Regions from separate parts of the Ensifer sp. ENS06 genome, predicted to be linked through region 1. Evidence: predicted binding sites of a transcription regulator. Region 1 holds the regulator's gene; each other region holds the start of a gene.

Region 1 (10,331 bases):
GATCGAGGACGACAAGGACGAGGATGCGCTGGAGGATCTGATCCAGGCGCCCGCCGCCGCCCAGGCCGTCACCATCACCGAGAAGATCGTCGAGCGCGTCATCGAGAAGGTGATCCGCGCCCGCGAAAAGCTGCCGAACCGCCGCCAGGGCTACACCCAGAAGGCCGTCGTCGGTGGTCACAAGGTGTATCTGCGCACCGGCGAATTCGGTGACGGCCGCCTCGGCGAGATCTTCATCGACATGCACAAGGAAGGGGCCGCCTTCCGTGCGATGATGAACAACTTTGCCATCGCCATCTCGCTCGGCCTGCAGTACGGCGTGCCGCTCGAAGAATATGTGGAGGCCTTCACCTTCACCAAGTTCGAGCCGGCCGGCATGGTCCAGGGCAACGACGCGATCAAGAACGCGACGTCGATCCTCGACTACGTCTTCCGCGAACTGGCGGTTTCCTATCTCGGCCGTCACGACCTCGCCCATGTCGACACGTCAGACTTCGGCAATACCGCGCTCGGCAAGGGCATTCAGGAAGGCAAGACCAACCTGATCTCGACCGGCTGGACCCGCGGCTACAAGCCGACGATCGTCGGTGGCACCGGTGACCGGGCCTCCAGCGAGCCGAAGGGCTCGTCGACGGCAGCCCCTGCCCGCGCCTCCTCTGGCGCAACCGTGACGGCGATCGCCGGAAACACGGTGCGCAAGATCGAGACGACGACGGCGATCGCAACGTCCGAAATCGTCGCCTTCAAGCGCGACTATGAAGAGCGCGCTGCGGAACTGGCAGAAGAGATCGCCGACGAAGTCGAGCAGGAAGTAACCGCCCTCTTCTCCGACAAGGCGGCCGCCGAAGCGGCATCGGCCAAGTCGGACGCCAAGAAGGTGGAAGCTGAGCGCCGCGCCCGCTCGATCATGCAGGGCTACACCGGCAACATGTGCACCGAATGCCAAAACTTCACGATGGTGCGCAACGGTACCTGCGAGAAGTGCGACACCTGCGGCGCGACGAGCGGCTGCAGCTAAGCGGCCCGTCGTCGTTGATGACGACGACGACCACCATCATTGCCAACCCGAGGTTTTCCTCGGGTTGGATTTCTCTAGAGAACAAAACGAGAATTTATAGACCGAACCACCATTCGACCAAGTTCCCATCATGCTCACCCCGATCATAGACATCCTTCTCGAAGACCCCAGTCAGAATGACCTCAGCGGCATCGTTGCGCCGCTGGATGCCTATAACGATGCCCATAGCGGCATGGTCGATCTGCCCGGTTTTGCAATCGTGCTTCGCGATCCGGAGACGAAAGTCGCGACGGGCGGGCTCTATGCGACGGATGGCTATGGCTGGGCCTTTATCCGTTACCTCGCCGTCCCTGATGAGTACCGCGGCCAGGGCCTTGGCCGGCGCCTTGTCGAAGAAGCGGAGAAGATCGCACGCCAGCGCGGCTATGTCGGCCTTTGGCTCGACACCTTCGAATTCCAGGCCAGGCCCTTTTATGAAAAACTCGGCTTCGAAGTTTTCGGCGAGCTTGAAGGCGGTGATGGGGCGATTGCGCGCTACTTTCTAAAGAAGCGATTCTGACGCCGGAAAGCCACGATCCGAAGAAGCAACCGCGATTTGGGGGCCCGAAAGCGAGAGTATGCGGCTGCCCCAACGGTATACACGGCCCGACGCTTATTCCGGACGGACGCCCTTGTTGCCCTGTAGCGCGTTTGTGGTCACCCGAATCGCCGGCTGCCGTTTACGTCCTTGCCGATGATCTCCCGGATAATGGTCAGGGTTTCCTTCGCCGCCTCCCTGGGTGCGAGTGCGGTATCGGCGACGTTGCTGACCAGCTTCGTCATATCGTGATCGATATCCTTCTCAGCCCAACGCTTGCCCTTCGCAACCGTGATGTAGACCGAGTAGGCGTGGTGCATGGTTCCGGGCCGCTCGCCGATGATGTGGAGAATTCCGCGAAACGTGTTGGGATCGGCGTCGGCAAACAGCATCTCGCCAATCCGGTAGCCGGCCCGCACTCTGCCGCTGGTGACCAGGATATTCTTGTCGCTCACCGACACGCCGGCATCGCCGAGCAGCCTGCGCATCTCCTCCAGGTAGGGCGAAAGATGGCCGTCATCCATGATGGCCTTGGCGTTCAGACCATCTGAGATGACAATCTGGCCCTTGGGCATATCGCCTTTCCAGGACGTCCTGATCGCGTCAATCGCCCTGATTGAGTCCGGGCTCAGCGTTTCACCGGTCGTCGGATGCGCGATGTAGTCGTTCCGGTCCTTGGACAGGGTGCGAACCGGAACGACGCTGGGCACTGCCGCTATGAACTCCGGCGTAAGCTCGGCCCAAAGAGAGAGTTTGGCGTCGTCATAAAGACCCCTCACTTTCGTCGCGAGCGACGGGTTGAGATCCCATATCTTCTCACCGTGGCCCGTGGCCAGGTCGACGCCTCTTGCCTCGACCTCCGTCATCATCCGCCTGCCCTCGGCGTAAACGGCGTCCTTGGAGCGCTTGTCCCCCTTGGCGAGGCGGTACTGATAATAGACCCAAAGAGGATCGCCGTATTTTGACGTGTAGCTGTTGTCCTTGCCGACAATTCCAAGGCGTTTGTAGAAATCCCACATCGCATCGTTGACCTTGAAGCCGAACTTATCCCTCACGCGTACGTGGTCCTGAAATGCGGTCGTGAGATAGCTCAACATCGGGTCGTTCTTGGTCGGCAGAGCAATCAGATAGGCCGGATTGGCCGGCATGATCTGATCCTGGCACCAATCCAGATCGTCCAGGCTGACGGTCATGTGCAGGGTCGTGCATATATCGAGACCGATGGTCAGCCCATGGAGCTTGCCCATGACCATGTCCTCGAGGCAGCACCGAACGAGTTGTTCTCGGCTCTTGAAGACCTCCGGCCCAATGAAGCCGGCGACGTCGTTGACATGCAGCCATGCGCCTTTCGGCTGCACTTTCGCAAGCTCCATGCCGACAGCCCGGCTGAACCCGTACTTCCGGGACTCAAGCACCATCATGTCGACGCCGTTTGCCGCGCCGTTGGTGAATTCCGAGCCCTGTCCGGTTTCGAAGTAAAGGCCGTACCGCTCCCCTGCCTTGGCGCGCGCATATTTCAGGATCTTCTCATTGGTGATGTCGAAGATCTTGTTGCAATCATCCGTACCGGCAAGGCTCTGGAACACGGTGGAAACTGTGCCGGGGAAGTCTTCGCTTACCTCACCTTGGACGTCGATGTGAGCGAGCACGCACCACGGAATGACGTCGACCAGCTTGAACGTATCCACGATGTCCTTGAGCGCCCGCTCCACCGTGACGACGCTGTCGACGGTGCTGTCCACCGGGTTGGTGCCGATGACGATGTCGCCGGTCGCATAGGAAAACGCATCGAAGACCTGCCACATGATGTCGTCGGGGTGGTCGGTCGGCGAATTCGGCTGGATACGTGCGCCCATGTATCCCTTGGCCCCCAACTTGGTGCCGGGCATGACATTGAAAATCTTCTGGCTGACGGCGATCAACTCTTCATTGCTCATCAGCTTCGGCACGCAGCCGATGGTATCGCTGGTCAGGCCATGCATGACGCCTTTGATCTCATCTTCCGATTTGGTCAGAAGAAATTCCTTCAGCTGGCCCATCGTCCAGTCTTTCAGCTTTTCTTGTTGAGCCCTGTCGGTGGTCTGCCAAATCAGTCGTTGCAGATCGTCCTCAAACAGCGGGTGCTGATCGAGGTCTGCGATCTTCGTTCTTGCCAGGAGGGCTCGGGCGTTCGTTCGGGACGTATCATTTTCCGCAGCCACAGCGATCGTCTGGTCTCCTTCCTTGAACGCATTCGCGCATCCCAGAACTTGCCGATAGGTCGTCTCGTCAAAGCCGCCCTTGATCCTGCTGATATAGGCAAAGATGTCCTCATCCTGCTTCACGTCGTCGATCACGAGGTTGCTTGGGCCTGGCGCGGCACGGGCAGCATGACCGTAGGCTGTAAGCGTGGCCGCCGCAGTTCCCGCCACCAGCAGGAGATCGCGCCTGGACAGTGCATGCTGGTCTGAGAACATGCCTTTGCTCATTGCCATTTCCTTTCTGCAAAAGGTCTATCGGCATCTCGCCCGACGGCCCTCTGGTGACCGGCGATCTAAGGAAGGCGCATAAGAGTAAATGCTCGACACGTGTCCCTTGGGCATCGACACGGACCCGGCGAGCCTCGACCAGCCGGGCCTGTCAAAGTCGATTACTGCAGGCTCATCACGATGCGACCGTCGATCTTCCCGGCTTCCATGCGGCGGAAGATCTCATTGATATTCTCGAGGCTATCCCACGAGAAATGCGGCGCGACTTTGCCTTCAGCGGCGAACTGGAGCGACTCTTCCAGGTCCTGGCGGGTGCCGACGATCGATCCACGCACGGTGATGCGCTTAAGAACAGTCTCAAAGACCGGCACCGAGATCATACCTGGGGGCAGGCCGACGAGCGCCATGGTGCCGCGCGAACGCAGGAAACCGAACGCCTGTTCCATCGCCGCGGGCGAGACTGCAGTCACAAGCGCTCCATGCACGCCGCCGGTGGCCTTGATCACCTGCTCGACCGCATCCTTGGCCTTGCCGTTGACTGTCAGGTCGGCGCCCAATTGCTTTGCAAGTGCCAGCTTGTCGTCGAAGATGTCCGCCGCGACGACATGCATGCCCATCGCCTTTGCGTACTGCACGGCCATGTGGCCAAGCCCCCCGATGCCGGAGATGGCAACCCATTCACCGGGACGGACTTCCGTTTCCTTCAACCCCTTGTAAACGGTGACCCCGGCACACAGAACCGGCGCGGCAGGACCGAACTCCAGCCCATTGGGCAGGCTGCCGACGAAATCAGGATCCGCCAGGCCATATTCGGCGAACGTCCCGTTGACCGAGTATCCCGTGTTCGACTGGGCCGCACACAGCGTCTCCCAACCGGTGCGGCAATGCGGACAGTAGCCGCAGGCGCTGTGAAGCCAGGGAACGCCGACCCTGTCGCCCTCTTTCACTCTTTTGACACCGGCGCCGACCGCCGAGACATAGCCGACACCCTCGTGCCCGGGAATGAATGGTGGGCTGGGCTTCACCGGCCAGTCGCCATTTGCAGCATGGAGATCGGTATGGCAAACGCCCGTTGCTTCGTATTTCACCAGGATCTGTCCCGGCTGCGGCGTGGGCACTGCCACTTCCTCGATCGTCAGGGGCGCGCCGAATTGCCGAACGACGGCTGCCTTCATCGCCTGAGCCATTTGCCAATCCTCCTCCAATCGCCGGGCCACGGAGAGGTTTCTTATGGGAACAGTGGGCCGGCAGGGGCCTATCTCACATACGAAAATCGTGTAATTGGCTCGAGCATCATGGCGCTCACAGCCAGTGCCCGGACGTCATTTCCTGCTTGGCGTATACCGCCAACATTTCAACGCAGTTCACGTAGCGCCATCGTCAGGTTGCAGCGTAAACCCGCCGGCAGAGTTCGACAATGGGTGGAGTGCAGAAGCGGTTCAGAGACCGACTGCCTTCGGCGCCCGGCCGGATCGAACAACGCATATCGTGCAACGGCGCTCGAGCGGGCGCGCTGGCGCGCGTATTGACAGGATCGGCGCCGGTCGTGTTGACTGAATGCTACGGGGCCGTAGCTCAGTTGGGAGAGCGCCGCAATCGCACTGCGGAGGTCGAGGGTTCGACTCCCTTCGGCTCCACCAAAACGATCAGAAGGTGCCCGGTTGCCGAGGTATCGGAACAGCGGCTGATTTGTCATCAGCAGATCGCCAGTTCGAGTCTTTCCGGGGACACCACCATGCTAAGCCACCGTTCGGCCTTCGCGAAACGCTGCCCGATCCCGTGGCCACCTGTTTTCAGAGGCTGAACGGATCCCGCGCCGATCGCTTCTCGCTCGGTGCACTGAACGGGTCGGCTTTCTTCTCCTTGGACTTGCGGCCCTCGTCGGCGATGATCTCGTCGACCGCCCTCTGGCACTTCATCAGCTCGTCGGCCGCCGGGCCGGTGCCGCGCAGGCTGAGATTTGCGATGACGCGATCTTCAAACGCGATGGCCAAGGCCCGCTTGCGCACGAAGCCCGTCAGGAACTCGGCGTCGGTGACGTTCACGAACAGAAACTTTTCGCTCGCATCACCGGCAGCGGTCGCCGAAGCGCTCCAGGGATCGGTCTTGTCGAAGCGGAAGGTCAGGTCGTACTCTTTGCCGACCTCGAGCGACCTCCAGTCGTCGCTGGCGAAGCTCATATAGAGCGGCGACTCGGAGCCCTTGGGATAGAACCCAAGGCGCAAGGTGACCCCGCCGTCGAATACCGACGAGATGAAGCAGGAGCCCTCCATCGAGGTGTCGGAAGCAACGGTCCAGCCGTCGACATCCTTCCACTTGATGATTTCGGACTCCTCAGCCGCGGCCGATCCCGCGGCGATCAGACAGCTTACCAATCCGACCAGCAATCTACGCATGCAAAACCCCCGTTTGCCCGCATTTTGATAGGTCCCCGCATCGCTGTCGAGGGTGCCTAGCCGATACCAGGCAATATTTTAGGAATATTCACCTCTCCGCGGCAAGCGGACTGCCCATCACATGGCGAAAGGATCTTTCGATGACTTGGTCTGGCCGCCGCCGGCAAAGGGATCGTTGTTCGGCGCATTGCCGCCGGCGCCCGCAAAGGGATCGTTCGCCGCTCCCTGACCGCCATTCGGGATCAAGGCGCTCACCGCCTCCTGGCACTTGAACATCTCGCTTACCGCCTTCATCGAATCACGCAGGCTGAGGCTCGCGACGACGCGCCCCTCGAAGGCCAGCGCCAAGGTGTTCTTGCGAACGAATTCGGTAAAGAAGTCGGTGTTGGAAAAGTTGACGACAAGGGCCTTGGCGCCGGTCAGATCAACACCGAACGCAACGGCCGGCCACTGACGACCACGGTCGAGCTGCAAGGCAACATCGTATTCCCGCTGCGGCTCGATGGATTTCCATTCGGCATTGCCGATCGAAAGAAACGCCAGGTTCGTCGATCCCCGCGGATAAAAGCCGATACGAAGGATAGCGCCGGCGTCATAGCTCGTCGCCGCGTAACACGAGCCTCCCAGGGAAGGATCGGATCCCACCGTCCAGGCGTTGATCCGTTTCCAGATATTCGAACGCCCTTCTTCGGCAGACGCCGCTCCAGCCGTGAGCAACAGGCCGAGCACCACCAACGACAATCTATGCATGCAACCACCCCACTTTCCACGCAAAGTTATCTTTTTTTAGAGGCCTGTCGAGACGGTGAAGGCCCTTCCCCGCAGGGATTTTTGCGCGCCCCAGGCCCGATGCGAAAGCTGGCAGCTCCGATGCATTCTCCGCGCCGGTCCATGAAGAACGGCCGAGACGAGGTTGAGATGGAGCGGCTGGCGCAAATCAGCCACAGCCTGCGGGCAAAGAGCTGTTGAACATGGCAGAGTGATCGCCATGCTTGCTGGACTTCGGAACGAAAGCGCGGTTCACATCGTTTACCAACCCGTAGTCCCACCCCTTCATCAAGTGGACGATCACCGTGCTTGCCGCCCTGCTTCTCGCTTCGATAGTCGCATCGCCCAATATGCCTGACGTCAAGCTCAGTGCCGCGACGGTGGATGAACTCCAGACCGATTTCGAACGGGCCGTGCCGTGCCATCAGATCGATGGACGCAATGTTTGGAAGGGCGCGCTCGCGTTCTACATCCAGTCCTTCGTTTATGACGGCGATACGCCCGTTGCGACCGATGCGGCCGACGCAGTGCTTCCGGAAGACAACAGCGCCGAGACGGTGAAGGAGTTCGAAGACGCCTGCTCGGCCTCGCAAGCGACTTAAGTCTCTCCGCGAAGAGAGCCGCGATTCGTTCGAATCACGCGCGCGACCGGCCTGCCCGGCGCTGTTTTGGGACGCAACCGTCGCCGAAAACCGCCCCGCTCCCGCAAAAGTGACCAATCGACCCCCACAGAAGCAGCCAGTTGCCTGAATTCACGGAATTTTAGGCACTTGCGGAACACATATGGAACAGATAGTGTCTGTTCTTGATTTGTTTCACGCCTCTGGAGCGACGTGCCATGCTGACCCGCAAGCAACAGGAATTGCTTCTGTTCATCCACGAACGCATGAAGGAGTCGGGCGTACCGCCGTCTTTCGATGAAATGAAGGATGCGCTCGACCTGGCGTCGAAGTCCGGCATTCACCGTTTGATCACGGCGCTCGAAGAACGCGGGTTCATTCGCCGGTTGCCGAACCGGGCGCGCGCGCTCGAAGTCATCAAGCTTCCGGAAGCCTACGCCGCCGGCCAGCAACAGCCGCGCAGAGGCTTCTCGCCGAGCGTGATCGAGGGCAGCCTCGGAAAGCCGCCGGCCGCCGCTCCTGCCACGCCGAAGCCGGCGCCGGTCGCCGAAAGCACGTCTGTTTCCGTCCCGGTGATGGGGCGCATCGCTGCCGGCGTGCCGATCTCGGCGATCCAGAACAACACCCATGACATTACCGTTCCGCTCGACATGATCGGCAGCGGCGAGCATTACGCCCTCGAAGTAAAGGGCGATTCGATGATCGAGGCCGGCATCTTCGATGGCGACACGGTGATCATCCGCAACGGCAACTCGGCCAATCCCGGCGACATCATCGTGGCGCTCGTGGACGACGAGGAAGCGACGCTGAAGCGCTTCCGTCGCAAGGGCGCGTCGATTGCGCTCGAAGCGGCCAACCCCGCCTACGAGACGCGCATTTTCGGACCAGATCGCGTGAAGATCCAGGGCAAGCTCGTCGGGCTGATCCGCCGCTACCATTGAATTCCAGGCAGAACGCCGAATCAAAAGAGCCTCGCCACTGAAAGTGGCGAGGCTCTTTCCATTTAAGGCGACCTGAAATCCAGATCGCTTATTCGTGGATCGTGTATTCGCCGAGTTCGCAGAGATCCTGCGTGTCCTCGGTCGTATCGAGGGCCGAGCCTTCCTCGAATTCGAATCGCATGTCGTATTTGCAGACGTCCCGCCCGTCGGCAATCGTGATCTCCATGCTCTCGCCGGGGTTCAGGACCTGCCGACCGAAAACATCGTCTTCCCATTCATTGACGCCGACCGGCGACGTATAGAAATTCGTCAGTACCGCGCCGGTGTTGTTCTTCAGCTGGAAAACCAGGTCGTCCGCGCGCGCCTCAATAGCGGTCGCAGCAAAACACGCCAACGCCGTCAGGATCAGTCTCTTTTTCATTGATGCCATTGCCTCCGTTCTTAATGTTGACGGACGCTACCGATGCGGTTGATCTCAGCGGAGTCATCGTTCCCCCTCTACCGAATTCACCGAAGCGATAAGATCCGACGGAGGCATAGGAGACGTGGCTTGCGCGGACGTGGGGTCGCGAATATTACCGCGCTGCCCTAAGGCAGAACGTCAAACCAAACTTCACGAGGTGAGATTTTTGGAGGCCTCGCCCGGAATTGAACCGGGGTACAAGGATTTGCAGTCCTCTGCGTCACCACTCCGCCACGAGGCCTCACAGCTCGGATAACCAAGCGTTGGCGCGGATTTAGAATGATTGCAGAAAAACCGCAAGAGGCATTTTCTGAAAAACGCGCCGTCGAATTGCAGGACGGATACTTTCCACAGAACGATCGACGATGTCCGCCGATCGTCTCCCAGGTGATCTCAGCACCAGGGCGTCGGGCGCCCTTCCCACGGCCGCACGAGCCCCTCGGAAACGAGTACACGTCCAAGAGATTGGTCACCGCGTGTGACCAGGCGCAGTTTCTCGCCGGCCTTGGCATCTGATCGCCCTCCCGCCGAGATCAGCCTGAAGTCGCCTGCATTCAGCAATTCGCGCAGGCGCTGCTTGGCGTAGAAGCCGCGCGAACGCTCCTTGTCGCAGCTTGCCTGGCGGATTCGCGGTGCATCGACATCGGCGACGCGGATCGTCTCGCCATGGAAGACGAAGGTCGCGCCATCGATCACGCAGTTGTCGTTGCGAATGCCGCAAAAATAGAACTGATCGGTACGGATGGATGCCGTCTTCACCTCTTCATTCGGCCGCACGAGAGGGGTTGGCGGCGTGACGCCGACATTCACCGACGGCACCGGGGCGGCCAGGACAACCTTCGTCGCTGGGTTGGGCTTCGGATTTGGTTTGTGCCTATCCGCCAGCTGCGCAACGCGCTCCTGCGCTTCAGGAACCGCGCGCTGAGGCTTCGGCTTCGTTTCCGATCGCGATGCAAAGGCCATGACATCCGAAACCACCGGCCAGTCCCGCAACTCGGCGCGATGGTCGTAGGCCATGACGCCGCCAAGGGTGAGCGCTGCGGCCAGATACCACGGCGCCATGCCGCCCTGTTTGCTGGT
Region 2 (10,331 bases), 570 kb from region 1:
CCGTCTTCAAGCAATCTTAGCTGAAAACGGCTGCAAGCGTTATTCCCCAAAAGGACAAAGCCCGCGGGGCGGGCTTTGTCGGCAAATCGTTCCTGTCTCAGCCGTTGGTGGCCGGGGCGTCGTCGGCGGGTGCCTGGTCCGGCGTCGTCGCAGGTGCCTGGCCGGGCGTCGTTGCCGGCGCTTCGCCTTCGCCTTCGCCGGTCGTGTCCTTGCCGCGCAGGCGATCGAGAATGGTGGCGTCGGCCTCTTCGGGCAAAAGCGCGATCAGCTTGTTGCCGAGATTGTCGAGCAGCGGCTTCGACTTGGCCTGGGTGACCCAGGTCGGCTGCTGCTGCGGAGCGACGAGCCAGTTGAAGAACAGCATGGCGACGACGACCAAAAGGATGCCGCGGGCAGCGCCGAACAGGAAGCCGAGCGTGCGGTCGAGCGCGCCGATGCGGCTGTCGATGATGAAATCGGCGATCCGCATGGTGATGAAGGAGATGATGATCAGCGCGATCAGGAAGATCACCGCCGCCGATCCGATCATCGCGACCGTGTCGCTGTTGGTATACTGCTTCGCATAGGGCAGGAGATGCGGGTAGAGGAAGTAGGCGGCAGCCGCCGCACCCACCCAGCTCGCGACCGAAAGCACCTCGCGCGAGAAGCCTCGAACCATGGCCAGGATTGCGGAAAACAGGGCGACGCCGAGAACGATACCGTCGAGAATTGTAATGGGCATTTTGTCCTTACTCCGGACCCGGTTCGTCCGGGTCTCCTCAAGCCTATCCGCCATCGGCCCTGAGTTCAGGGCATTTGCAGCCTGTTTGCGGCCCTTAAAGGGCGGCCTGCGGCATCCGCATCTTTCAGTCTTCGTCCTCCACCGGTCTCAGCGCGTTTCGCGACCCCGCGATGCGCGCCACCAGATCGGGCAGGCTTTCCATCTCGCTCCAGCGGCCATTGCCGTTTTTCGGCAGTTCGGTCGAAGCGGACGGCAGGACCGCCTGGGAGAACCCGAGCTTCTCGGCTTCCTTAAGGCGTTGTGCGGTATGCGCAACCGGCCGGATGGCACCCGACAAGCTGACTTCGCCGAAATAGACGCAATCCGCCGGAAGGGCAAGCCCGGCAAGCGATGAAACCAGTGCGGAAGCCACAGCTAGATCGGCCGCCGGCTCGGAAATGCGGTAGCCACCGGCGATGTTGAGATAGACGTCGTGCTGGCCGAGCCGCACGCCGCAATGGGCTTCCAGCACGGCAAGGATCATCGAGAGCCGTGCGGAATCCCAGCCGACGATGGCGCGTCTCGGCGTGCCGAGCGAGGTCGGGGCGACCAGCGCCTGCACTTCGACGAGAACCGGGCGGGTGCCTTCCATGCCGGCAAAGACGGCGGCGCCCGGCGATTTCTCGTTGCGTTCGCCGAGAAACAGTTCCGACGGGTTGGCGACCTCACGCAGGCCCTTGTCCGACATTTCGAACACGCCGATCTCGTCGGTCGGGCCGAAGCGGTTCTTGACGGTGCGCAGGATACGATAGTGATGGCCGCGGTCGCCTTCGAAATAGAGCACGGCGTCGACCATATGCTCGACGACGCGCGGACCGGCGATCTGGCCCTCCTTGGTCACATGGCCGACGAGCACGACGGCGGTTCCCGTCTGCTTGGCAAAGCGGATCATCGCCTGCACGCCGGTGCGAACCTGGGTCACCGTGCCCGGCGCGGAATCGACGATGTCGCTCCAGAGCGTCTGGATCGAATCGATGATCACGAGATCCGGGCGCTTGCCTTCCGACAGCGTCGCCAGAATGTCCTCGACGTTGGTCTCAGCAGCGAGCAGCACATCGCTGTCGGCAGCCCCCAGCCGCTGGGCGCGAAGACGCACCTGCGCCACAGCCTCTTCGCCCGAGACATAGATGACGCGATGCTTGCGGCGCGAGAGCGCTGCCGCTGCCTGCATCAACACCGTCGACTTGCCGATGCCGGGATCGCCGCCGACGAGCAGCGCCGATCCGCGCACGAAGCCGCCTCCGGTCACCCGGTCGAGTTCCGAGATGCCTGTCTGGATGCGTGGCGCGTCTTCGATCTCGCCCGAGAGGGTGGTGAGCGCCACCGGGCGTCCCTTCTTCGGCGCGCGCGACGGACCGCCGCCGATGCCCGCCGTCGGGTCGTCCTCGATGATCGTGTTCCACTCGCCGCAGCCTTCGCATTTTCCCACCCAGCGAGTGTGGATCGTGCCGCAGTTCTGGCAGATGAATTGGGTACGCGCTTTCGCCATCGGCATCGACTTTCGGAATGTGAGACCGCCGACGTCGCGAGGGGACGTCGGCGGCAAAGAATCACCTGTATCGTCACATAATGCCGCAAAGTGCGGAACAAAAGGTGAATTTCTGCAAGAATAACCGAAAAATGAGCTGAAGGAGCGCGTCAGACGCTGTCGATATAGTGCCTGATATAGCGGCGGCCGAGGCTGGTCAGCATCTCGTAGCCGATCGTCCCTCCGGCGCGCGCGACATCGTCGATGGCGATGTGCCGGCCGAAGAGCTCGATGTAATCACCCGGTCGTACCGCGCTTTCAGGAAGGTCCGTGACGTCGAAGAGACTGAGGTCCATGGTGACGCGCCCGACATGCGGGACCTTCTGGCCGTGCAGGAAACCGAAGGCCCCTGATGGCGTTGCCTGCCTGAGCGTGACGCCGCCGCCGGACACGGAACGGTGATAGCCATCGGCATATCCCACAGCCACCGTGGCGATGCGACTGTCGCGGTCGAAGCGGGCAGAGGCGCCATAGCTCGCGGTGCCGCCGGCGGCCACGTCGCGCACCTGGATGATCCGTGCTTCGGCGGTCACCACCGGCTTCATCGGGTTGGGGATGTCGGTCACCGCCTCGCCGCCATAGACGGCGATGCCCGGCCGGGTCAGGTCGAAATGATAGTCGGGCCCGAGGAAGACGCCGCCGGAGTTGGCAAGGCTCGCATCGACCCCTTCATAGGCAGTCGACACCTCATGGAAGCGACGGAGTTGAAGGCCATTCAGCCGATGGTCCGGATCGTCGGCGCTGACGAGATGGCTCATGATCAGCACCGGCGAAAAGCTTGCCGGTCGCGCCGGGTCTGTCGCAAGCGCAACGGCCTGCTCGACCGTAAGGCCGAGCCGGTTCATGCCGGTATCCACATGCAGCACGCAAGGGTGGTCGCCACGCTCGGAAAGGGCGGCCATGAACACGGCCAGCTGCTCGTCCGAATTGATGACCGGTACCAGATCGTTGTCGAAGAACAGCGCCTCGTTGCCCGGCCACATCCCGGCGAGAATGTAGATCCGGCGGTCCGGTGCAAGCGGACGGAGTGCTGCGCCTTCCTCGGCATTGGCGACAAAGAAATCGCGGGCGCCGGCCGCATAGAGGGCAGGGGCCGCCTGCGCGATGCCGATGCCATAGGCATCCGCCTTGAGGACGGCTGCGGCACGCGCCTTGCCGGAGCGCTTGTTCATGGCCCGCCAGTTGTCGACAAGCGCGCCAAGATCGATCGTGAGCCGGTTGGAAGCGGAAAGGAAGTCTGGAGGAAGCATGCCGGGCACTCTGCGTGGATGATCCAGGATCAATACAGCCAAGCGCAGAGCGTCGCAAATATTCCCCTGTCGCAGCGCCCTCGCGGATGGACCAGGCAAACGAGCACTTTTGTGCAAGACGCAGCCGCGCAGGCGCACTATGGTTTTGCCATGCAGACAATCTCGCAGGAAGAAGCCATCGATGTCATGCCGATAGAGGGCGCCGAGCGCACGCGCTTCTGGCGGGATTCCCGCTTCATGGGCATGGAATGTCTGACGGCGACCTTCATCACCCATGAATTTGCGCCGCACGCGCACGAAACCTTCAGCATCGGCGCCATCGAGGCCGGCTCGCAGATCAGCAAGATCAAGGGCGAGCGTTCGGAGGCCGGCCCCGGATACTTTTATCTGATCAATCCCGACGAAATTCACGACGGTCATCCGGGCGGCAGCGGCTATCGCTATCGCATGGTCTATCCGAGCGCCGAACTGCTGGTGAGCATCATCGAGGATGTCACCGGACGCGCTTTCAAGGGCACGCCATCCTTCTCCAAGCGTGTTTTGCAGGCGCCGGACCTGGCTCTTTCCTTCCATCAGGCCCACCGCACGCTCGAAGTGTCGGGGGCGACGCTCGAGGCGGAGGAAAAAATGTTCGCGGTGCTTGCCGCGATGTTCGAGCGCCACGGCAGCACGATCATCACGCCGATCGAAACGCGCGAGCAATCGGCCGTGCACCGGGCGCGCGACTTCCTGGCGGAAAACTATGCCGAGGACGTCGGGCTCGAGGAACTGGCGAAGGTCGCCGGCCTCAGCCGCGCCCACCTCATCCGCGCGTTCCGCAAGGAGTTCCACATCACCCCGCATGCGTTCCTGACCGACAAGCGCGTGCGGGCGGCAAAGACGCTGCTGCGGCACGGCTGGTCGGCGGTGGACGCGGCCTATCAATGCGGCTTCGCCGACCAGGCGCATTTCAGCCGTCATTTCAAGGCGCGCACCGGCGTCACCCCTGGGGCCTTCCGCGCCGGCTGATCACTTTCGTTCAAGACGATCCGCAGCCCGAGTCCTAGAACACTCGGGCAATTGCGATCGCGCGCCTGTGTGGAAGGGCGGCGCATCGCGCGAATGGAGACGTGGACGTTGCAGGAAAGAAGTGCGTTCCAGGAATTTCGGGCGGCGGCGGTTGCTATGACGCCGCTGATCGTCGCGGTCATGCCGGTCGGCCTCGTGTTCGGTGCGGTGGCGGCGAGCAAGGGACTTGCGCCGGCCGAGGTGGCGCTGATGAGCGCGCTGGTCTTTGCCGGCGGGTCCCAGTTCGTCGCGATGGATATCTGGACGCATCCGGCGTCCTGGGCGGCGCTTGGCTTTTCGGCGCTGCTCGTCAACATCCGCCATGTGCTGATGAGCGCTTCGATCGGCGGCAAGATCGATAGTTTCTCCGGCCCGGCCCGCTATGCCTCGATGCTGCTTCTGGCCGACGAGATCTGGGCCATGGCCGAGATGCGGGCGAGCAACGGCAAGCTGACGCCTGCCTGGTATGCGGGCCTTGCGGTGCCTTTCTACTGCCTTTGGGTGCTGACGAGCCTTGCGGGCGCGTTGCTTGGGGCCTTCCTGGGCGATCCGAAGGTTACCGGCCTCGACTTTGCGTTCCCCGCCGTCTTCATCGTGCTGGTCATGGGGTTCTGGAAAGGACGGGAGACGGGTACCGTTCTGGTGGCTAGCGCTTGTGCCGCCGTGCTCACGCATCAGTTGCTGCCAGGGGTCTGGTACATCGCTGCCGGGGCTGCGGCCGGGGTCGTGGCCGCGCTTCTCTCCGGTGCACGCAAGGAGGCCCATGCATGACCGTCGATCCAAATACACTGCTCGCCATCGTCGCCATGGCGGTTGCGACGATCGCGACCCGCATCGGCGGCCTCGTGCTGATCCGGTATGTGACGATTGGGGAAAGCCAGAAGCGCGCACTGGAGGCGATACCACCGGCCGTGCTGATGGCGGTTATCGCGCCGACGGCCTTCGTGACTGGCCCGGCGGAAACGATCGCCGCTGCCGCGACGGCCGTGGCCGCCATGCGGCTGCCGCTCCTGGTATCGGTCGCCGTCGGTGTCGTCTCGGTAGCGCTGCTGCGCCTCGTGTTCTGAGAGGTTTGTGCTGGCGCGGCGCGCTTCAAAAGGCACGTGCCATTTGAAATTGAGAGCGGGCTGGGAAACCGCAAACATTTTTCCCAGCCCGCTCCGGCCGCCCCCACGGAACCCTAGTGTTCTTCGTACTGGGTGAAAGATGGATCGGCGAGATCGGTGAAGCGCGTGAATTCCGACTGGAAGGCGAGTTTCACGGTACCGGTCGGTCCGTGACGCTGCTTGGCGATGATCACGTCGGCCGTGCCCTTCACCTGCTCCATCTTCATCTTCCATTCTTCGTACTTCGGGTCGAACTCGTCGCGCGGCTCCAGGTTCTTCACGTAGTATTCCTCACGGAACACGAAGAGCACGACGTCGGCGTCCTGCTCGATCGAGCCCGATTCACGAAGGTCGGACAGCTGCGGCCGCTTGTCTTCGCGGCTTTCGACGCCACGGGAGAGCTGCGAGAGCGCGATGATCGGAACGTTCAGCTCCTTGCCGAGCGCCTTGAGGCCGGTGGTGATCTGGGTGATTTCCTGCACGCGGTTGTCGCTGGATTTGCCCGAGCCGGTCATGAGCTGGATGTAGTCCACCACCAGGCAGTCGAGGCCGCGCTGGCGCTTCAAGCGCCGGGCGCGGGCGGAAAGCTGGGCGATCGAGATACCACCGGTCTGGTCGATATAGAGCGGCACCTTCTGCATCATCTGCGAGCAGGCGACGAGCTTTTCGAAATCGGCCTCGGAGATGTCACCGCGGCGGATCTTCGACGACGACACTTCGGTCTGCTCGGAGATGATACGGGTGGCGAGCTGTTCGGACGACATTTCGAGCGAGTAGAAGCCGACGACGCCGCCGTTCTTGGCCTTGAACGAGCCGTCAGCCTGGACTTCCGGCTCGTAGGCCGCAGCAATGTTGTAGGCGATGTTGGTGGCAAGCGAGGTCTTGCCCATGCCGGGGCGTCCGGCAAGCACGATCAAGTCGGAACGCTGCAGGCCGCCCATCCGGCCATCAAGCGACAGGATGCCGGTTGAAATGCCCGAAAGGCTGCCGTCGCGCTCGAAGGCCTGGCCGGCCATGTCGATGGCGAGCGCCACGGCGTCGTTAAACGACTGGAAGCCGCCGTCGTATCGACCGGTCTCGGCAAGTTCGAACAGACGGCGCTCGGCGTCTTCGATCTGGCCCTGCGGCGGCATGTCGAGCGGCGCGTCATAGGCGATGTTGACCATGTCCTCGCCGATGGTGATCAGCGAACGGCGCAGCGCCAGGTCATAGATAGCCCGGCCATAGTCTTCGGCGTTGATGATCGAGACGGCAGCGCCGGCAAGGCGCGCAAGATAGGTCGCGACGGTCACGTCGCCGACCTTCTCGTCGGCCTTGAGGAAGGTCTTGATGGTGACCGGGTTCGCCATCTTGCCCATGCGGATGATGTCGCCGGCGACTTCGTAGATCTTGCGGTGCAGCGGCTCGTGCAGATGCACCGGCTTCAGGAAGTCCGAGACGCGGTAGTACGCGTCGTTGTTGACGAGGATCGCGCCAAGCAGCGCCTGCTCGGCCTCGAGGTTGTTCGGGGCCTCGCGGTAGTGCTGGTCCGCCTGATCCTTGCCGATAGGGGATAGCTTTCGCGACGCTTCGTTCATTCGTTTATCTCTGCCTCTGTCTGGTGTGGCACCGGTTTGCGTTTTAGCGCGGGCCGGGTCAAGTGCACGAGGGACACAGTCGCGAAGCGACGTCACCGCGCCCGGCGCTGTTCCCGTTGTTCGACTGATCCACAGGCGGGGGCTCGCAAATATGCGGATTATGCCGTCGTCACAAATTTGGTCGTTGACGCCGCGAATCACCCGAACCTTCCCAACGAAACGAAGTGTAGCGCCGTCGCCCTCTGCCTCAAATCCGCATCTTGAAAATCCACCGCATTTGGATTAGATAGAGGCAGAATAATTAGCATGCTAGTAATATGGAAAAGATACCAATGTATCAGCCCACGGTGAACCGCGAACTGTTCGATGCCCTGTCGCTGCTCAATCGCAAGCTGCGCGCCGTGTTCGATGCGCGGGTGAAGGAGAAGGGGCTGACGCTGTCGCGTGCCCGCGCGCTCTTCGCCTTGACGAAGAAGGATGGCCTGAACCAGCGGGAGCTCGCCGACGAACTCGACATCGAGACCCCGACACTGGTGCGCCTGCTCGATGGCATGGAGAAGCAGGGCTTCATCGAGCGGCGGGTCGAGGTCTCCGACCGACGCGCCAAGCAGATCCATATGACCGAACTCGGCCGCACCGTTGCCGACGAGATCCTCAGGCTTGCCGACGAAATCCGGGCCGAAGTGCTGCAAGGCATCGACGCAGCCGAGCTTGCCGTGACAAAGCGGGTGGTTCGTGCGATCGCCGACAATGTTCAGTCGCTGGCGCGGGAGTGACGGCGATGGGCGCAGTCGCGACGGCCGCCGCAAACGACAATCGCCTTGCCTCCGAGCTTGAGGCCGCGGAGGCCGTCGACGAGGACCAACACGGAGAAACCGTTATTGCGCCGGAACCGGCGCCAACCCCCGTGCCGGCCCCCGTCGAGAAAGGTCTGTTGCTTTCGGCGGTCTATGTCCTGGGCTCCGTGCTCCTGTTCCTGACGCAGGGGCTCGGCATGAACCTGGCGCTCGCCAACCTTACGCAGGTCCAGGGCTCGCTTTCGGCGACCTCCATCGAAGCCGGCTGGCTCTCGGCGGCCTACATGGCGCCGAATGTCAGCCTGTCGATCGCGCTGGTGAAGATCCGCGCCCAATACGGGCTGCGCCGTTTTGCCGAAATCAGCATCGCCGGTTTCGTCGTCGTCTCGTTGATGAACGTCTTCGTTTCCGATCTGCATTCGGCGATCGTCGTGCGCTTCATCAGCGGCATTGCCGCCGCACCGATGTCGACGCTCGGCTTCCTCTACATGCTCGAAGCCTTTCCGCCGGCGCGCAAACTGACCGTCGGGCTGGCGCTGGCGCTCACCTGCACGACGATTTCCGCGCCGGTCACCCGCCTGATCTCGCCGACCTTGATCGAATATGGCCAGTGGCATGCGCTCTACACGCTGGAAATGGCGCTGGCGCTGATCGCGCTGCCGATCATCTACCTGCTGCCGCTGACGCCGGTCCCGCATGCCAAGGTTATCCAGCGCATGGATATCCTGAGTTACCTCCTCGTCGCCGTCGCCTTCGGCTGCCTCGCCGTGGTCCTGACCATGGGGCGCCTCTACTGGTGGTTCGAGGCTCCTTGGCTCGGCGTCCTGCTGGTCGTCTCGATAGCGACGCTGACGACCGCGGTGCTGATCGAGCTTTATCGCCCGGTGCCGTTGATCGACGTGCGCTGGATCGCTTCAAAGGAGATCGTGCACTTTGCCGCCGTTCTCTTGATTTTCCGGCTGGTCGCCTCCGAACAATCGACTGTTGCTGCGAACTTCTACCAGCAGCTCGGTCTCCAGTTCGAGCAGGTCGCAACCCTCTATTGGATCATCCTTGCTGCGGCCATCGGCGGCGGTCTGCTTTGCGCCGCGCTGATGAATCCTGAACATGCGGAGCGCGTGCATATTCTGGCACTCGGCCTCCTGGCGGCCGGCGCCTACATGGACAGCCAGGCGACCAGCCTGACACGGCCGGAGCAGATGTATCTGAGCCAGGCGATGATCGCGTCCGGAACGGCGCTCTTCCTGCCGCCGGCCATGGCGCGCGGCTTCAAGGCGGCGCTCGCCAAGGGGCCGAGCTATATCCTCAGCTTCATCGTGATCTTCCTCTTTACCCAGAGCATCGGCAGCCTGATCGGCTCCGCCGCCTTCGGTACCTTCGTCACGATCCGTGAAAAGTTTCATTCCAACCTTCTCGCGGAACAGATCGTGCTCTCGAACCCTCTGGTTGCCCAGCGCGTCAACCAGCTTTCCGCCGCCTACGCCAAGGTGATGGGCGACAAGACCCTGCTCGGCGGCGAGGGCACCGTGTTGTTGTCACAACAGGTGACCCGCGAAGCTTACATCCTCGCCTACAACGACGCCTTCCTGCTTGCCTCGGCGGTCGCGCTTTTCGCGCTCGCCGGGCTGCTGCTGCACATCTTCTACAACTGGCTCAGGCAGAGATTGTCCGCTCCTGCGCCGATGCCGGCCACCTGATTGACAGAGTTGACGACCATGTTGAAATCCTTGCGCTCTCCCACGAGCATCATCGTTCTTCTCGCCGGCATCGCCGGTATCGCCCTTGTGCTCTACGCCTGGCGGCTGCCGCCGTTCCACAGTTCGGTGGAATCGACGGAGAATGCCTATGTGCGCGGCTTTGTAACGATCATGAGCCCGCAGCTTGCGGGCTATGTCGCCGACGTTCCGGTGCACGACTACGAGACGGTCAAGGCCGGGCAACTGCTGGTCAAGATCGACGACCGCATCTATGCGCAGAAGGTGGCGCAGGCGGAAGCCACGCTTGCCGGGCAGAAAGCCGCACTTGCCAATTCCTTTCAGCAGGAGCTTTCCGCCAAGGCGGGCATCGCCGCCAGCCAGGCGCAGCTCGATGGTGCCAAGGCTGCCTTCAATCGGGCCCGGGCGACCTGGGACCGCATCCGCCCGCTCGCGGAAAAGGGTGTTTCGACCCGCAGTGATGCCGACCAGGCGCGTGCAGGCTTTGAGCAGGCCGGCGCTGCCGTGAGCCAGGCAGAGGCCGGGCTGGAAGTGTCGAAGCAGGCGCTGGC
Region 3 (10,331 bases), 920 kb from region 1:
ATGTATGCACTGATGCGGCGAACGCAATGCCGCATACGGTAAATCAGCGGCGGCGATAGGCGGCGCGGCCATTGTTGAGGTCGTCGACATGGTCTGCGAAGCGATGCCCCTCCTCGTGCATGACGAGCGGGGCGCGGAAGACCAGCCGTTTGCGACTCTGCTTGATCGCCGTCACCAGGATGCGCACGGCGTTTTCACCGACCCGCGGATGCAGCGCCGTGATCTCGATGCCGCCAAAGCGGCGGCCGCAAGCGGCGATGATCTCGGCGATCGATTCCGGCCGAGCGATCAACGACAGTTGCCCGCCGGGCTTCATGATCGCGCCCGCCGTCTTCACCCAGATCTCGAACAGCCCGTCGCTCATCGCATGGGCCTCGGCCTTGAGCGCATCCGGAGTCTTGCGGTCCGAGGCATCGTTGAAGGGTGGGTTCATGATCGCATGATCGAAGCTGTCATCCGCCAGACCCGTCGCGACACGCGCCTTGCCGGTCAACGAAACGTCGGCCTCAACGACCGAGACGCGCGAGGAAAAACAGGCGTTTTCAGCAAGCGCCAGGCTGCGGCGGGCAAACTCCGCCATAACGGGCGAGCGCTCCACCAGCACCACTTCCGCATCGTCGATCCGCGAGGCGACGGCCATGCCGGCTGCACCCGCGCCCGCACCGAGATCGGCGACCCGGCAGGGACGATCCGATGCAACGAGCGACGCAAGCAGCATGGCGTCCATGCCGGAGCGATGCCCCTGGCCGAGTGGCTGGACGACATGGAACTTGCCGCGGTGAAAAGCGTCGACGGTTTCGGTCGCAGCCGGCATCGGCTCCGTGCTCAAGGGCGCAACTCCGCCTCGAGCCCGGCATCGATCAGGATCCGGCGCGCCGCGTCCGCGTCTTCCTCGGCGACCAGAAAGCGACGGGGCAAGAGGCCGAGCGAGCCCTCAAGAATGCTCATCCCCTGGTCGGCGATGAGGCTTGCGATGCCGGCATCCTTCATCAGGCTCTCGGCAAAGGAGAGCACGACGGCATCGTTGGTACGGATCAATTCCTTCATCCGGCGGTTTTTCCTGTCCTATTTCAGCAAGCGGGACAATTCGCCTCTTGCCGCACGGGACACCCCTTCCTATTGTCGAAAGCGACAATGAAAACAGGAGTCCCGGTGTGGGCGTAGTGATACCGCTGGAAGACAGCAAAAACAAACAGGCGTCCGTAAAGCCGCTCGTTGATCTGACCGCTGCGGACATGGAGCGCGTCAACCAGCTTATCCTGTCGAAGGCCGGCTCCGACGTTCAGATGATTCCCGAGGTCGCCAACCACCTGATTTCTTCGGGCGGCAAGCGTCTGCGCCCGATGCTGACGCTCGCCTCCGCTGCGATGTTCGGCTACGAGGGCGACGCCCACGTCAAGCTCGCAACCAGCGTCGAATTCATGCACACCGCGACGCTTCTCCATGACGACGTCGTTGACGAAAGCGACCTTCGCCGCGGCAAATCCACCGCACGCACGATCTGGGGCAACCAGGCAAGCGTGCTGGTCGGCGACTTCCTGCTCGGCCAGGCCTTCCGCATGATGGTCGATGTCGGCTCGCTTGACGCGCTCGACGTGCTGTCGACCGCAGCTTCGGTCATTGCCGAAGGCGAAGTGCTGCAGCTCTCCGTCGCCAAGAACATGGAAACGACCGAGGACGACTATCTCCAGGTCATCCGTGCCAAGACCGCAGCCCTTTTTGCCGCCGCCGCCGAAGTTGGGCCGATCGTTGCCCAGACCAGCAAATCGGACCGCAACGCGCTGAAATCCTACGGGATGAACCTCGGCCTCGCCTTCCAGCTCGTCGACGACGTGCTCGACTATGGCGGCTCGTCGAGCGACCTCGGCAAGAATGTCGGCGACGACTTCCGCGAGGGCAAGATCACCCTTCCGGTAATCCTCTCCTATCGCCGCGGGACGGCGGAAGACCGTGCCTTCTGGCGCGAGGCGATCGAAGGCGGCGACAGCAGCGACGCGAACCTCGACAAGGCACTCGGCCTGATCAAGCGCTATGGGGGCTTGAGCGACACCATCGCGCGCGCCCAGCATTACGGCACGATTGCCCGCGATGCGCTGGCGCCGCTGCCGGCGTCTCCCTGGAAATCGGCGCTCACCGAAGTCATCGACTTCTGCATCGATCGCGTCAGCTGACGGGCTCCGGGCAGGTCAGAACGAGCGACAGGATTTTCTTGCCGCGTTGCGCCAAAAAAGCCATTCTGTTCCTCAAGAGTTGCGTTGGGCTATATGTGGCTGACTCCGAAAACAACCCTTAGTGGTGCGAAAGCCGAGCAATCGGCGCGAAAGGTTTGACATGCGGCAAAAGACGATTCTCCGCCTCCTCAGCGGCGCAGCACTGCTGGCTCTCGCTGCTGTCAGCGGCGGCTACCAGGCATTTGCCGAGGAGAAGACCGCAGCCGTCGAGGAAACTGAGCCGTTCGACATCAAGTCGGTCAATACCTTTTCCGGCGCGTTTCTCGCTGCCCGCACCGCCGATACGGACCGCGACTTCGCTTCCGCCACGGAACTCTACCGCATCGCGCTGCAGTTCGAGCCGAACAACAACGACGTCAAGCAGCGGCTGATGATCACGCTTCTGATGGCGGGCCAGTTCGACGAAGGCGCGAAGATTGCCGAGCAGCTGAAGTCCGACCCGGCCGTCGAGCGCATCACGACGGTCATTCGCGCAATCGAGGCGATCCGCAAGCGCGAGTATCGCAACGCACAGAAGCTTCTGAACTACCAGGGTCCGAACGATCTCGACCGCCTGATGAACGGCCTGCTTTCGGCCTGGGCGAAATTCGGCCAGGGCAAGCCGAAGGAAGCACTCGCCGAGATCAACGGCCTTGACGGTCCTGAATGGTTCCGCGTGTTCAAGAACTATCATGCGGGCGCGATCGCGGTTGCTGCGGGTGACAAGCAGACGGCGCGCACCAGGCTCAACGATGCCATTCTCGACCGCGAGGGCGGAAGTGCCGCTCCCGACACCTTCATGCGCGCGGTCGAAGCGCTTGCCCGTTTCGAGGCGCGCGAAGGCAACAAGCAGAAGGCGCTCGATACCGTCGCCGTCGGCGAAAACATGGTCAACAACTACACGCCGCTGCAGGCGCTGAGGACCGATATCGAGAATGGTGTTCCGCAGGAACAGCAGGTCAAGAACGCCACCCAGGGCGCTGCGGCCGTGCTCTTTTCGATCGGTGCGGCACTCAACCGCGACGGCGCCGAGGACATCGTTTCGCTCTACCTGCAGACCGCGCGCCGGCTCGACCCTGACAGCGCCGACATCCTGGTCATGCTCGGCGGCATCGCCGAAAACCTGAAGAAACCGAACGAGGCGATCGAACTCTACAAGGCCATTCCCGAGACCTCGCCGATGCGGCGCGTTTCGGAACTACAGCTCGGGCTCAGCCTCGCCAGCATCGGCAAGGTCGACGAGGCGAAGAAGCACCTGAAGGCGCTCATCGACGTCGATCCGAAGAACATCCGCAACTATCTCGCCTATGGCAGCGTGCTTTCCGACGCCAAGGACTACAAGGAGATGGGCGAACTCTACGATCGCGCCGTCGAACAGATCGGCTCCGTGCCGAAGCGCAGCGACTGGACCGTATTCTTCCAACGCGGCATCGCCTATGAGCGCCAGAAGCTCTGGGACAAGGCCGAGCCGAACTTCCGCAAGGCGCTGGAGCTCAATCCGGACCAGCCGCAGGTGTTGAACTATCTCGGCTATTCCTGGGTCGACATGAACATCAACCTCAAAGAGGGCCTGGAGATGATCCGCAAGGCCGTCGAGTTGAAGCCGGATGACGGTTATATCGTCGATTCCCTCGGCTGGGCCTATTTCCGCATGAACCGCTTCGACGACGCAGTCGTGGAACTGGAGAAGGCGGCCGAACTGATGGCCGGCGACCCGACGATCAACGATCACCTTGGCGACGCCTATTGGCGCGTCGGCCGCAAGCTCGAAGCCGTCTTCCAGTGGACGCAGACGCTCGAACTGAAGCCCGAGGAAGCCGAGATCCCGAAGATCAAGGCAAAGATCGAGAACGGCTTGCCGCCGCTCAAGGAAACAGTCCCCGCTTCGGCCGATGCCAAGGAAACTGCGCCGAAGAAGGTGACCCCGGAAGCACCGGCGCCGGACAAGAAGTCCTGACCGTTCCATGTCGGAAGGTGACATCGCGGGCTTCGCGCTGACGCGCGCAGCCCCCGCCAAGATCAATCTGGCCCTTCACGTCGTCGGCCAGCGCGCCGACGGCCACCATCTTCTCGAAAGTCTCGTCACTTTTGCCGATCGCGGCGATCGCATCGGTCTCTCGCCGGCGGATGCGGATCGCTTCACGGTTTCGGGCGCGTTTGCCGCCGCGCTGCCGATGGATGCCGGCGCGGGCGGCAACCTGGTTCTGAAGGCACGGGACCTGCTGCGCGCCGAACTGCAGGCACTTGACCCCGACACGGCCGGGCCGGTCCACCTGCATCTCGAGAAGAACCTCCCGCTCGCCTCGGGCATTGGCGGCGGATCCGCGGATGCGGCGGCGACGCTTCTTGGGCTTCTCGATCTTTGGGGCGCGACGATCGAACCCTCCCGCCTCGGCGCCATCGCGCTGCAGCTCGGAGCGGACGTGCCGATGTGTCTTGCCGGCACGCCACTGCTCGCGAAGGGGATCGGCGAGGACATTACGCCGCTTGCGGATTTCCCCGCGCTGCCGATCGTGCTGGTCAATCCGCTCGTCGCCGTCTCGACGCCGGTTGTCTTCCGGGCCCTCGCCAACAAGACGAACCCGCCGCTCGTTGCGCCTCACAGAGCCGGCACGGCGGCCGAGTGGATTTCTGCGATCGCAACGATGCGCAACGATTTGCAGCTGCCGGCAGAGGGCCTTGAGCCCGTGATCGGCACGGTCTGCAAGGCATTGACCGAAGCCGGATCGGCGCTCACGCGCATGTCGGGCTCAGGCGCCACATGCTTCGGCCTTTTCGACAGCGACGTGCGCGCGGCTGCGACAGCGCGCGCTCTTTCGGAGGCCTACCCCGGGTGGTACGTTCTCGCCTGCAGGACAGTGGGCAAAGGGAAATAGCATGGCCGGTATCGACGAAAAGCGTCCGTTCATTCCTGTCGGGATCGCCATCCTCACGGTCTCCGACACGCGCACGCGCGCCGACGACAAGTCGGGCGACACATTGGAAGCGCGGGTGCGTGACGCCGGCCATCGGCTTGAGGCGCGCGCCATCGTTTCCGACGACAAGACGAAGATCTACGACCAGGTAAAGGCCTGGACGCTCGATCCCAACATCGACGTGGTGATCACGACAGGTGGAACGGGCTTCACCGGGCGGGACGTGACGCCCGAGGCGCTGGAACCGTTGTTCGAGAAGCGCATGGACGGGTTCTCCGAAGTCTTCCACCGTATCTCCTTCGAGAAGATCGGCACCTCGACGATCCAGTCGCGGGCAACTGGCGGCGTTGCCAACGCCACCTTCATCTTCGTCCTTCCGGGTTCGCCCGGTGCCTGCCGTGATGCGTGGGACGGCATCCTCAAGCAACAGCTCGACTATCGGCACATGCCCTGCAATTTCGTGGAGATCATGCCGCGGCTCGACGAGCATCTGAAACGTGGCTGAAGAGCTTGGACCGTTCCGGCTTGGCCGACCTGTTACCTTAGTAACTGACGGTCGCTTCTCCTCTCGTTAGTCTCCAAGCGTTGACACAGCGAGGAACGACCGCCGCACGTTCTATTCCTCGCGCCGCAAGACCCTTCCGCCTCTGTCCCCCAGGCGGAATGCAATGTTGGATACGACGGGTAGCCAGAATGCTGCCCGGATAGAAATCTACCAAACAAGGTCATTTGAGAGCCGCTTGGAGGTGCCGTCCCCCCGGGACTGGCACCTTTAATTTTGCGCGCTACGAACCGGCGTTACCGCCTGGCTTCGACGGCGACCCAGGCCGGAACAAGTTCGGTCGAAAGCTTGCGGACAGAGCGGACATTCGTCATGGCATCCAGGCCCGTATTGCCGCGGGCGGCCGCAAGAGCATCGTTCTTGCGCAGGAGAAAGCCTGTCTCCAGCGGCTTTCCCCGCCGGGTCAGCCGGCGGAAGAAAGGCCTGCGATGCAGTCTCGAACCGGAGAAGCGGGCCGGTGCCTTGTTCATCGACACGTACTCGGCCAGTTCATCGATCCAGCGGCCGATCGGGCGGGCGCCCGGCTCCAGCAACATCAGCCATTCGCCACGCGCCGAACCCACCACATCGGCGAGATCCCAATCCCGGCAGAAACGGCATCCAGCGGCATCGGCCACATCGGACGAACCATCCTTCGAACCATGATCGAGGATGATCACATCGCTAACCAGCCCCTCCACGGCGCCGGCAACCAACACAGCAAGCGTCTGCGCCAGTTCGGCTTCGTTGTCGCGGGTTTCCATGATGATCGTGAGCATGGTTTCTCGTAACGCATCGGCACGGCAATTGCTACATCCAGGACATCGACCGAAGCGGTGCCTTGATCGACAAAACCGAAATTCCAATTTTTTGTTCTTGAATTGTTCACTCATTCGCGATAGGAAAATAATCAGAACAAAACGGGATCAAATATCTGATTCCGGGGAGATTCCAATGACCGAGCTGTCTCAGATCAGGCAGGGTGCCCTTGCGCCCGCCAACACGGCAGATGTGGCCGAAGCGATGATGAGCGCAACGGGCCTCCGGATCGACATCGATCGCCGCCGGGGGCGCGGCGCCGGGATCAACATGTCCGGCAGGTTCGAACCGCGCAGCCGCGAGACGTTCGACGACGGTTGGGAAAGCCTGGAGGATCTGCCGCCGTTCAAGACCGAGGTTCAGGTCGAGAAGCCGCGCACGGTGATCACGAGGAACGAGTCTCCCGACATCTCCTTCGACCGCTCGATCAATCCCTATCGCGGCTGCGAGCATGGTTGCATCTATTGCTTTGCCCGCCCCACGCACGCGTATATGGGCCTATCGGCCGGCCTCGACTTCGAAGCGAAGCTGTTTGCCAAGCCGGATGCACCGCGACTTCTGGAGCGCGAACTGGCGCGGCAGGACTACAAGGTGAGGCCGATCGCCATCGGCACCAACACCGACCCCTATCAGCCGATCGAGAAGGAGTGGCGCATCATGCGCCAGATCCTCGAGGTGCTGCGGGACGCCAACCATCCGGTCATGATCGTCACCAAATCAGCGATGGTCACCCGCGATATCGATATCCTGGCGCCGATGGCGGAAAAGGGACTGGTGCGCGTCGGGATCTCCGTCACGACACTCGACCGGAAGCTCGCCCGCACGATGGAGCCGCGCGCCTCGACCCCGAGCAAGCGGCTGGAGGCGATACGCATGCTTGCCGAAGCCGGCATCCCGGCCGGTGTTCTCGTTTCCCCTATCATTCCGGCGCTGAATGACCACGAGATCGAGCGCGTGCTCGAAGGCGCAAGGACAGCCGGCGCGACCGAAGCGAGCTATGTCCTCTTGCGGCTGCCGCTCGAGGTCAGCCCGCTCTTTCGCGACTGGCTGCTGCGCAATTATCCGGACCGCTACCGGCACGTCATGTCGCTCATCCGCTCCATGCGTGGCGGCAAGGACTATGACGCCGAATTCGGCAAGCGCATGAAGGGCGCCGGCCCCTATGCGTGGCAGATTGGCCGCCGCTTCGACCTGGCGGTCAAGCGCCTCGGCTTCAACCCGACGCGCCGGCAGCTGCGCGACGATCTCTTCGTGCCGCCGCTCGGAACGGGGGTGCAGCTCTCGCTTCTTTGAAGGCTTTCCGGTCGCCTGGGTAGCCATCCCGCAATTTCGTAATCGGCGCGCGGCGAGAGATGATCGCCCCGCACCGCCAGGCGAACCCGATAGCGGGCGCCTGAGATCACATAGCAGTTCCGGTGCCCCTTACCCGCCGTGGGCCCCGGTAATCCCCCGTCCGCCGCCGCACTCGGACCTGGGGGCTTGAAGAGAATCGGTCGATCATGCGAATTAGACTTATGTCTCGCAGATCGTCCGATTCTCCCCTTTTTCCCGATATCATCGAAGCGCCCGATTTCAGTTTCGAGCTTTCGGCCAAGGGCGATGGCTTCTGGCCGGTCGCCGGAGCGGATGAGGCCGGGCGGGGGCCGCTCGCGGGACCGGTGGTCGCCGCCGCCGTCATCCTCGATCCGGACGCCATTCCCGCAGGCCTCGACGACAGCAAGAAGCTGACGGCGCAGGCGCGCGAAAAACTGTTCGAAGAAATCCTCGCCACGTCCGAAGTGTCGATCGCCTCGGCTTCGGCCGGCACGATCGACGCCACCGACATCCGCAAGGCAAGCCTTGAAGCCATGCGACGCGCCGTGGCCGGCCTGCCCTCGAACGCACGCTTCGTGCTCGTCGACGGCCGTGACGTGCCGCCCGGCCTCACCTGCCACGCCAAGGCGGTCGTCAAGGGCGATGCGCGGTCGCTGTCGATCGCCGCCGCTTCGATCGTCGCCAAGGTCACCCGCGACCGCATGATGGCCCGTGCCGATCTCGCACATCCCGGCTACGGCTTCGCGCTCCATGCCGGCTATGCGACGGTGACCCACCGTCGCGCCATCGAGACCCACGGCCCCTGCCCGCTGCACCGCATGAGCTTCCGGCCGCTGCGCCGGGACGACTAACCTTTGCGCAATCCCTGACCAGCGCTACGCAGGCGTTTTCGGTTCCGCTTCCGACATATCTCGTCAACTGCTTTTCTCGCGTCAAAAGCCATACCGGCGGCGCGCATGCTGACGTGCGCCACGCTAGCCCTTGAACGCTAGTCCTACTTCGGCAGCCGAACCTGATGTGGCGAAACGCCTACGGGATTCTCTGACGGAGGCTGGCGCCACCCATTGGTCGGGCCAACGCGGTCTCTGCAGACAGGCATAAAAAAAGCCCCACACGAAGCGGGGCTTTCTTCAATCGAATGTCCGAGCGCTTAGTTCAAGCGTGCCTTGACGTCGCCAAGTGCCTTCTTGAACAGATCGCTCTGGGCGCCGGCGTCGGCCTTGGCGGCAATGACCTTCTCAGCAGCGGCGATCGCGAGATCGACGGCAGCGGAACGAACCGCGTTGATCGCGTCGCTTTCGGCCTGCTTGATCTTCTGTTCCGAAAGAGCCGTGCGACGAACGACGTACTCCTCGGTCTTCTGCTTGGCTTCCGCGGTCAGCATTTCGGCTTCGCGCTGGGCGGCAGCGACGATGCCGGCAGCTTCCGCTTCGGCATCCTTGCGCTTGCGCTGGTACTCAGCGACGAGGCCCTGCGCTTCTTCGCGCAGGCGCTTGGCTTCGGTCAGCTCGTTGCCGATCTTTTCGGCGCGGGCGTCGAGCGCCTTGCCGACCATGCCCGGAACCTTGAGATAGGCAATCAGGACGAAGAACAGGATCAGGCCAACGAAGGCATAGAAAGTTGCATCAAGATGCATAGTTCAGTGCTCCTCAGTTGCCAGCCGATGCCTTGACGGCAGCGGTGATCTCGGCCTTGGTGACGGTTCCGCCGATCAGCTGCTTGACGACAGCCGTTGCGGTTTCCTCGGCGATGGCGCCGACGTCGGCCAATGCCTTTGCCTTGATGTCGGCGATGCGGTCTTCTGCAGCCGAGATCTTCTTGGCAAGGTCGGCTTCGACGGCGGTGCGGTCAGCATTGGCCTTGGCCTTTGCGGATTCGCGGGCGTCGTCGGCGATCTTGTGACCCTTGGACTTGGCGGCTGCCAGGTCCTGCTCGTAGGAAGCGATGGCAGCGTCGGCTTCGCCCTTGAGGCGGGACGCTTCATCGAGATCCTGAGCGATCCGATCGTGACGGGTTTCCAGAATTCCGCCGATGCGCGGAATGATGACCTTCGACATCAGGAGATAGAAGAGGCCGAACGTGATCGCGAGCCAAAGCAGCTGCGATGCGAAATGGGTCGTATCGAAGGGCGGGAACACGCCGGAGCCAGCCTCGCCTTCGTGAGCCACACCCGTTTCGGTGTGCACCTCACCGGCCGCAGCGGCATCGTGTGCTTCGGCGCCTTCAGTGGTGGTTGACTGCTGGGCATAAGCCGCGGTCACAAACATGCTCACCTCCAGGTGCACTCAAGAATATGCGCGGCCGCGACCTTTTGACGGGTCGCGGCCGAAACTCCAGCCGATATTAGACGGCGAAGAGGAGGAGCAGGGCTACGAGCAGCGAGAAGATGCCCAGAGCTTCCGTAACGGCGAAGCCGAATACGAGGCGGCCGAACTGGCCGTCAGCAGCCGACGGGTTACGCAGCGCGCCAGAGAGGTAGCTGCCGAAGATGTTGCCGAGGCCGAGAGCCGTGCCGGCCATGCCGAGGCAAGC

What was found. The regulator LexA, encoded in region 1, represses DNA repair genes until DNA is damaged. The targets are predictions, from matches to a motif close to TGTTCNNNNTGTGTTCNG.
Region 2: a site for LexA is predicted at 2,343-2,360, ahead of radA (DNA repair protein RadA). Genes of this name have one in related genera too.
Region 3: a site for LexA is predicted at 6,578-6,595, ahead of IB279_RS04275 (PA0069 family radical SAM protein). Genes of this name have one in related genera too.

The regions. Positions count from the first base shown of each region.
Region 1 is NZ_JACVBC010000001.1:1,783,095-1,793,425, reverse strand. It holds gene IB279_RS08905 (vitamin B12-dependent ribonucleotide reductase) at 1-1,018, shown strand, start outside; gene IB279_RS08900 (N-acetyltransferase) at 1,149-1,577, shown strand; gene IB279_RS08895 (ethanolamine ammonia-lyase) at 1,715-4,063, opposite strand; gene adhP (alcohol dehydrogenase AdhP) at 4,225-5,250, opposite strand; tRNA gene IB279_RS08885 (tRNA-Ala) at 5,628-5,703, shown strand; gene IB279_RS08880 (hypothetical protein) at 5,857-6,459, opposite strand; gene IB279_RS08875 (hypothetical protein) at 6,577-7,209, opposite strand; gene IB279_RS08870 (hypothetical protein) at 7,533-7,829, shown strand; gene lexA (transcriptional repressor LexA) at 8,066-8,788, shown strand; gene IB279_RS08860 (hypothetical protein) at 8,877-9,218, opposite strand; tRNA gene IB279_RS08855 (tRNA-Cys) at 9,419-9,492, opposite strand; gene IB279_RS08850 (thermonuclease family protein) at 9,645-10,331, opposite strand, start outside.
Region 2 is NZ_JACVBC010000001.1:1,217,049-1,227,379, forward strand. It holds gene IB279_RS06035 (CvpA family protein) at 98-721, opposite strand; gene radA (DNA repair protein RadA) at 846-2,249, opposite strand; gene alr (alanine racemase) at 2,399-3,538, opposite strand; gene IB279_RS06050 (AraC family transcriptional regulator) at 3,689-4,546, shown strand; gene IB279_RS06055 (AzlC family ABC transporter permease) at 4,703-5,356, shown strand; gene IB279_RS06060 (AzlD family protein) at 5,353-5,652, shown strand; gene IB279_RS06065 (replicative DNA helicase) at 5,766-7,268, opposite strand; gene IB279_RS06070 (MarR family winged helix-turn-helix transcriptional regulator) at 7,601-8,044, shown strand; gene IB279_RS06075 (MFS transporter) at 8,050-9,762, shown strand; gene IB279_RS06080 (HlyD family secretion protein) at 9,781-10,331, shown strand, end outside.
Region 3 is NZ_JACVBC010000001.1:862,129-872,459, reverse strand. It holds gene IB279_RS04310 (tRNA1(Val) (adenine(37)-N6)-methyltransferase) at 44-814, opposite strand; gene IB279_RS04305 (DUF2007 domain-containing protein) at 826-1,047, opposite strand; gene IB279_RS04300 (polyprenyl synthetase family protein) at 1,155-2,171, shown strand; gene IB279_RS04295 (tetratricopeptide repeat protein) at 2,332-4,167, shown strand; gene IB279_RS04290 (4-(cytidine 5'-diphospho)-2-C-methyl-D-erythritol kinase) at 4,175-5,086, shown strand; gene moaB (molybdenum cofactor biosynthesis protein B) at 5,088-5,630, shown strand; gene IB279_RS04280 (glycosyl transferase) at 5,924-6,445, opposite strand; gene IB279_RS04275 (PA0069 family radical SAM protein) at 6,621-7,778, shown strand; gene IB279_RS04270 (ribonuclease HII) at 8,000-8,650, shown strand; gene IB279_RS04265 (F0F1 ATP synthase subunit B) at 8,950-9,435, opposite strand; gene IB279_RS04260 (F0F1 ATP synthase subunit B) at 9,449-10,066, opposite strand; gene IB279_RS04255 (F0F1 ATP synthase subunit C) at 10,143-10,331, opposite strand, start outside.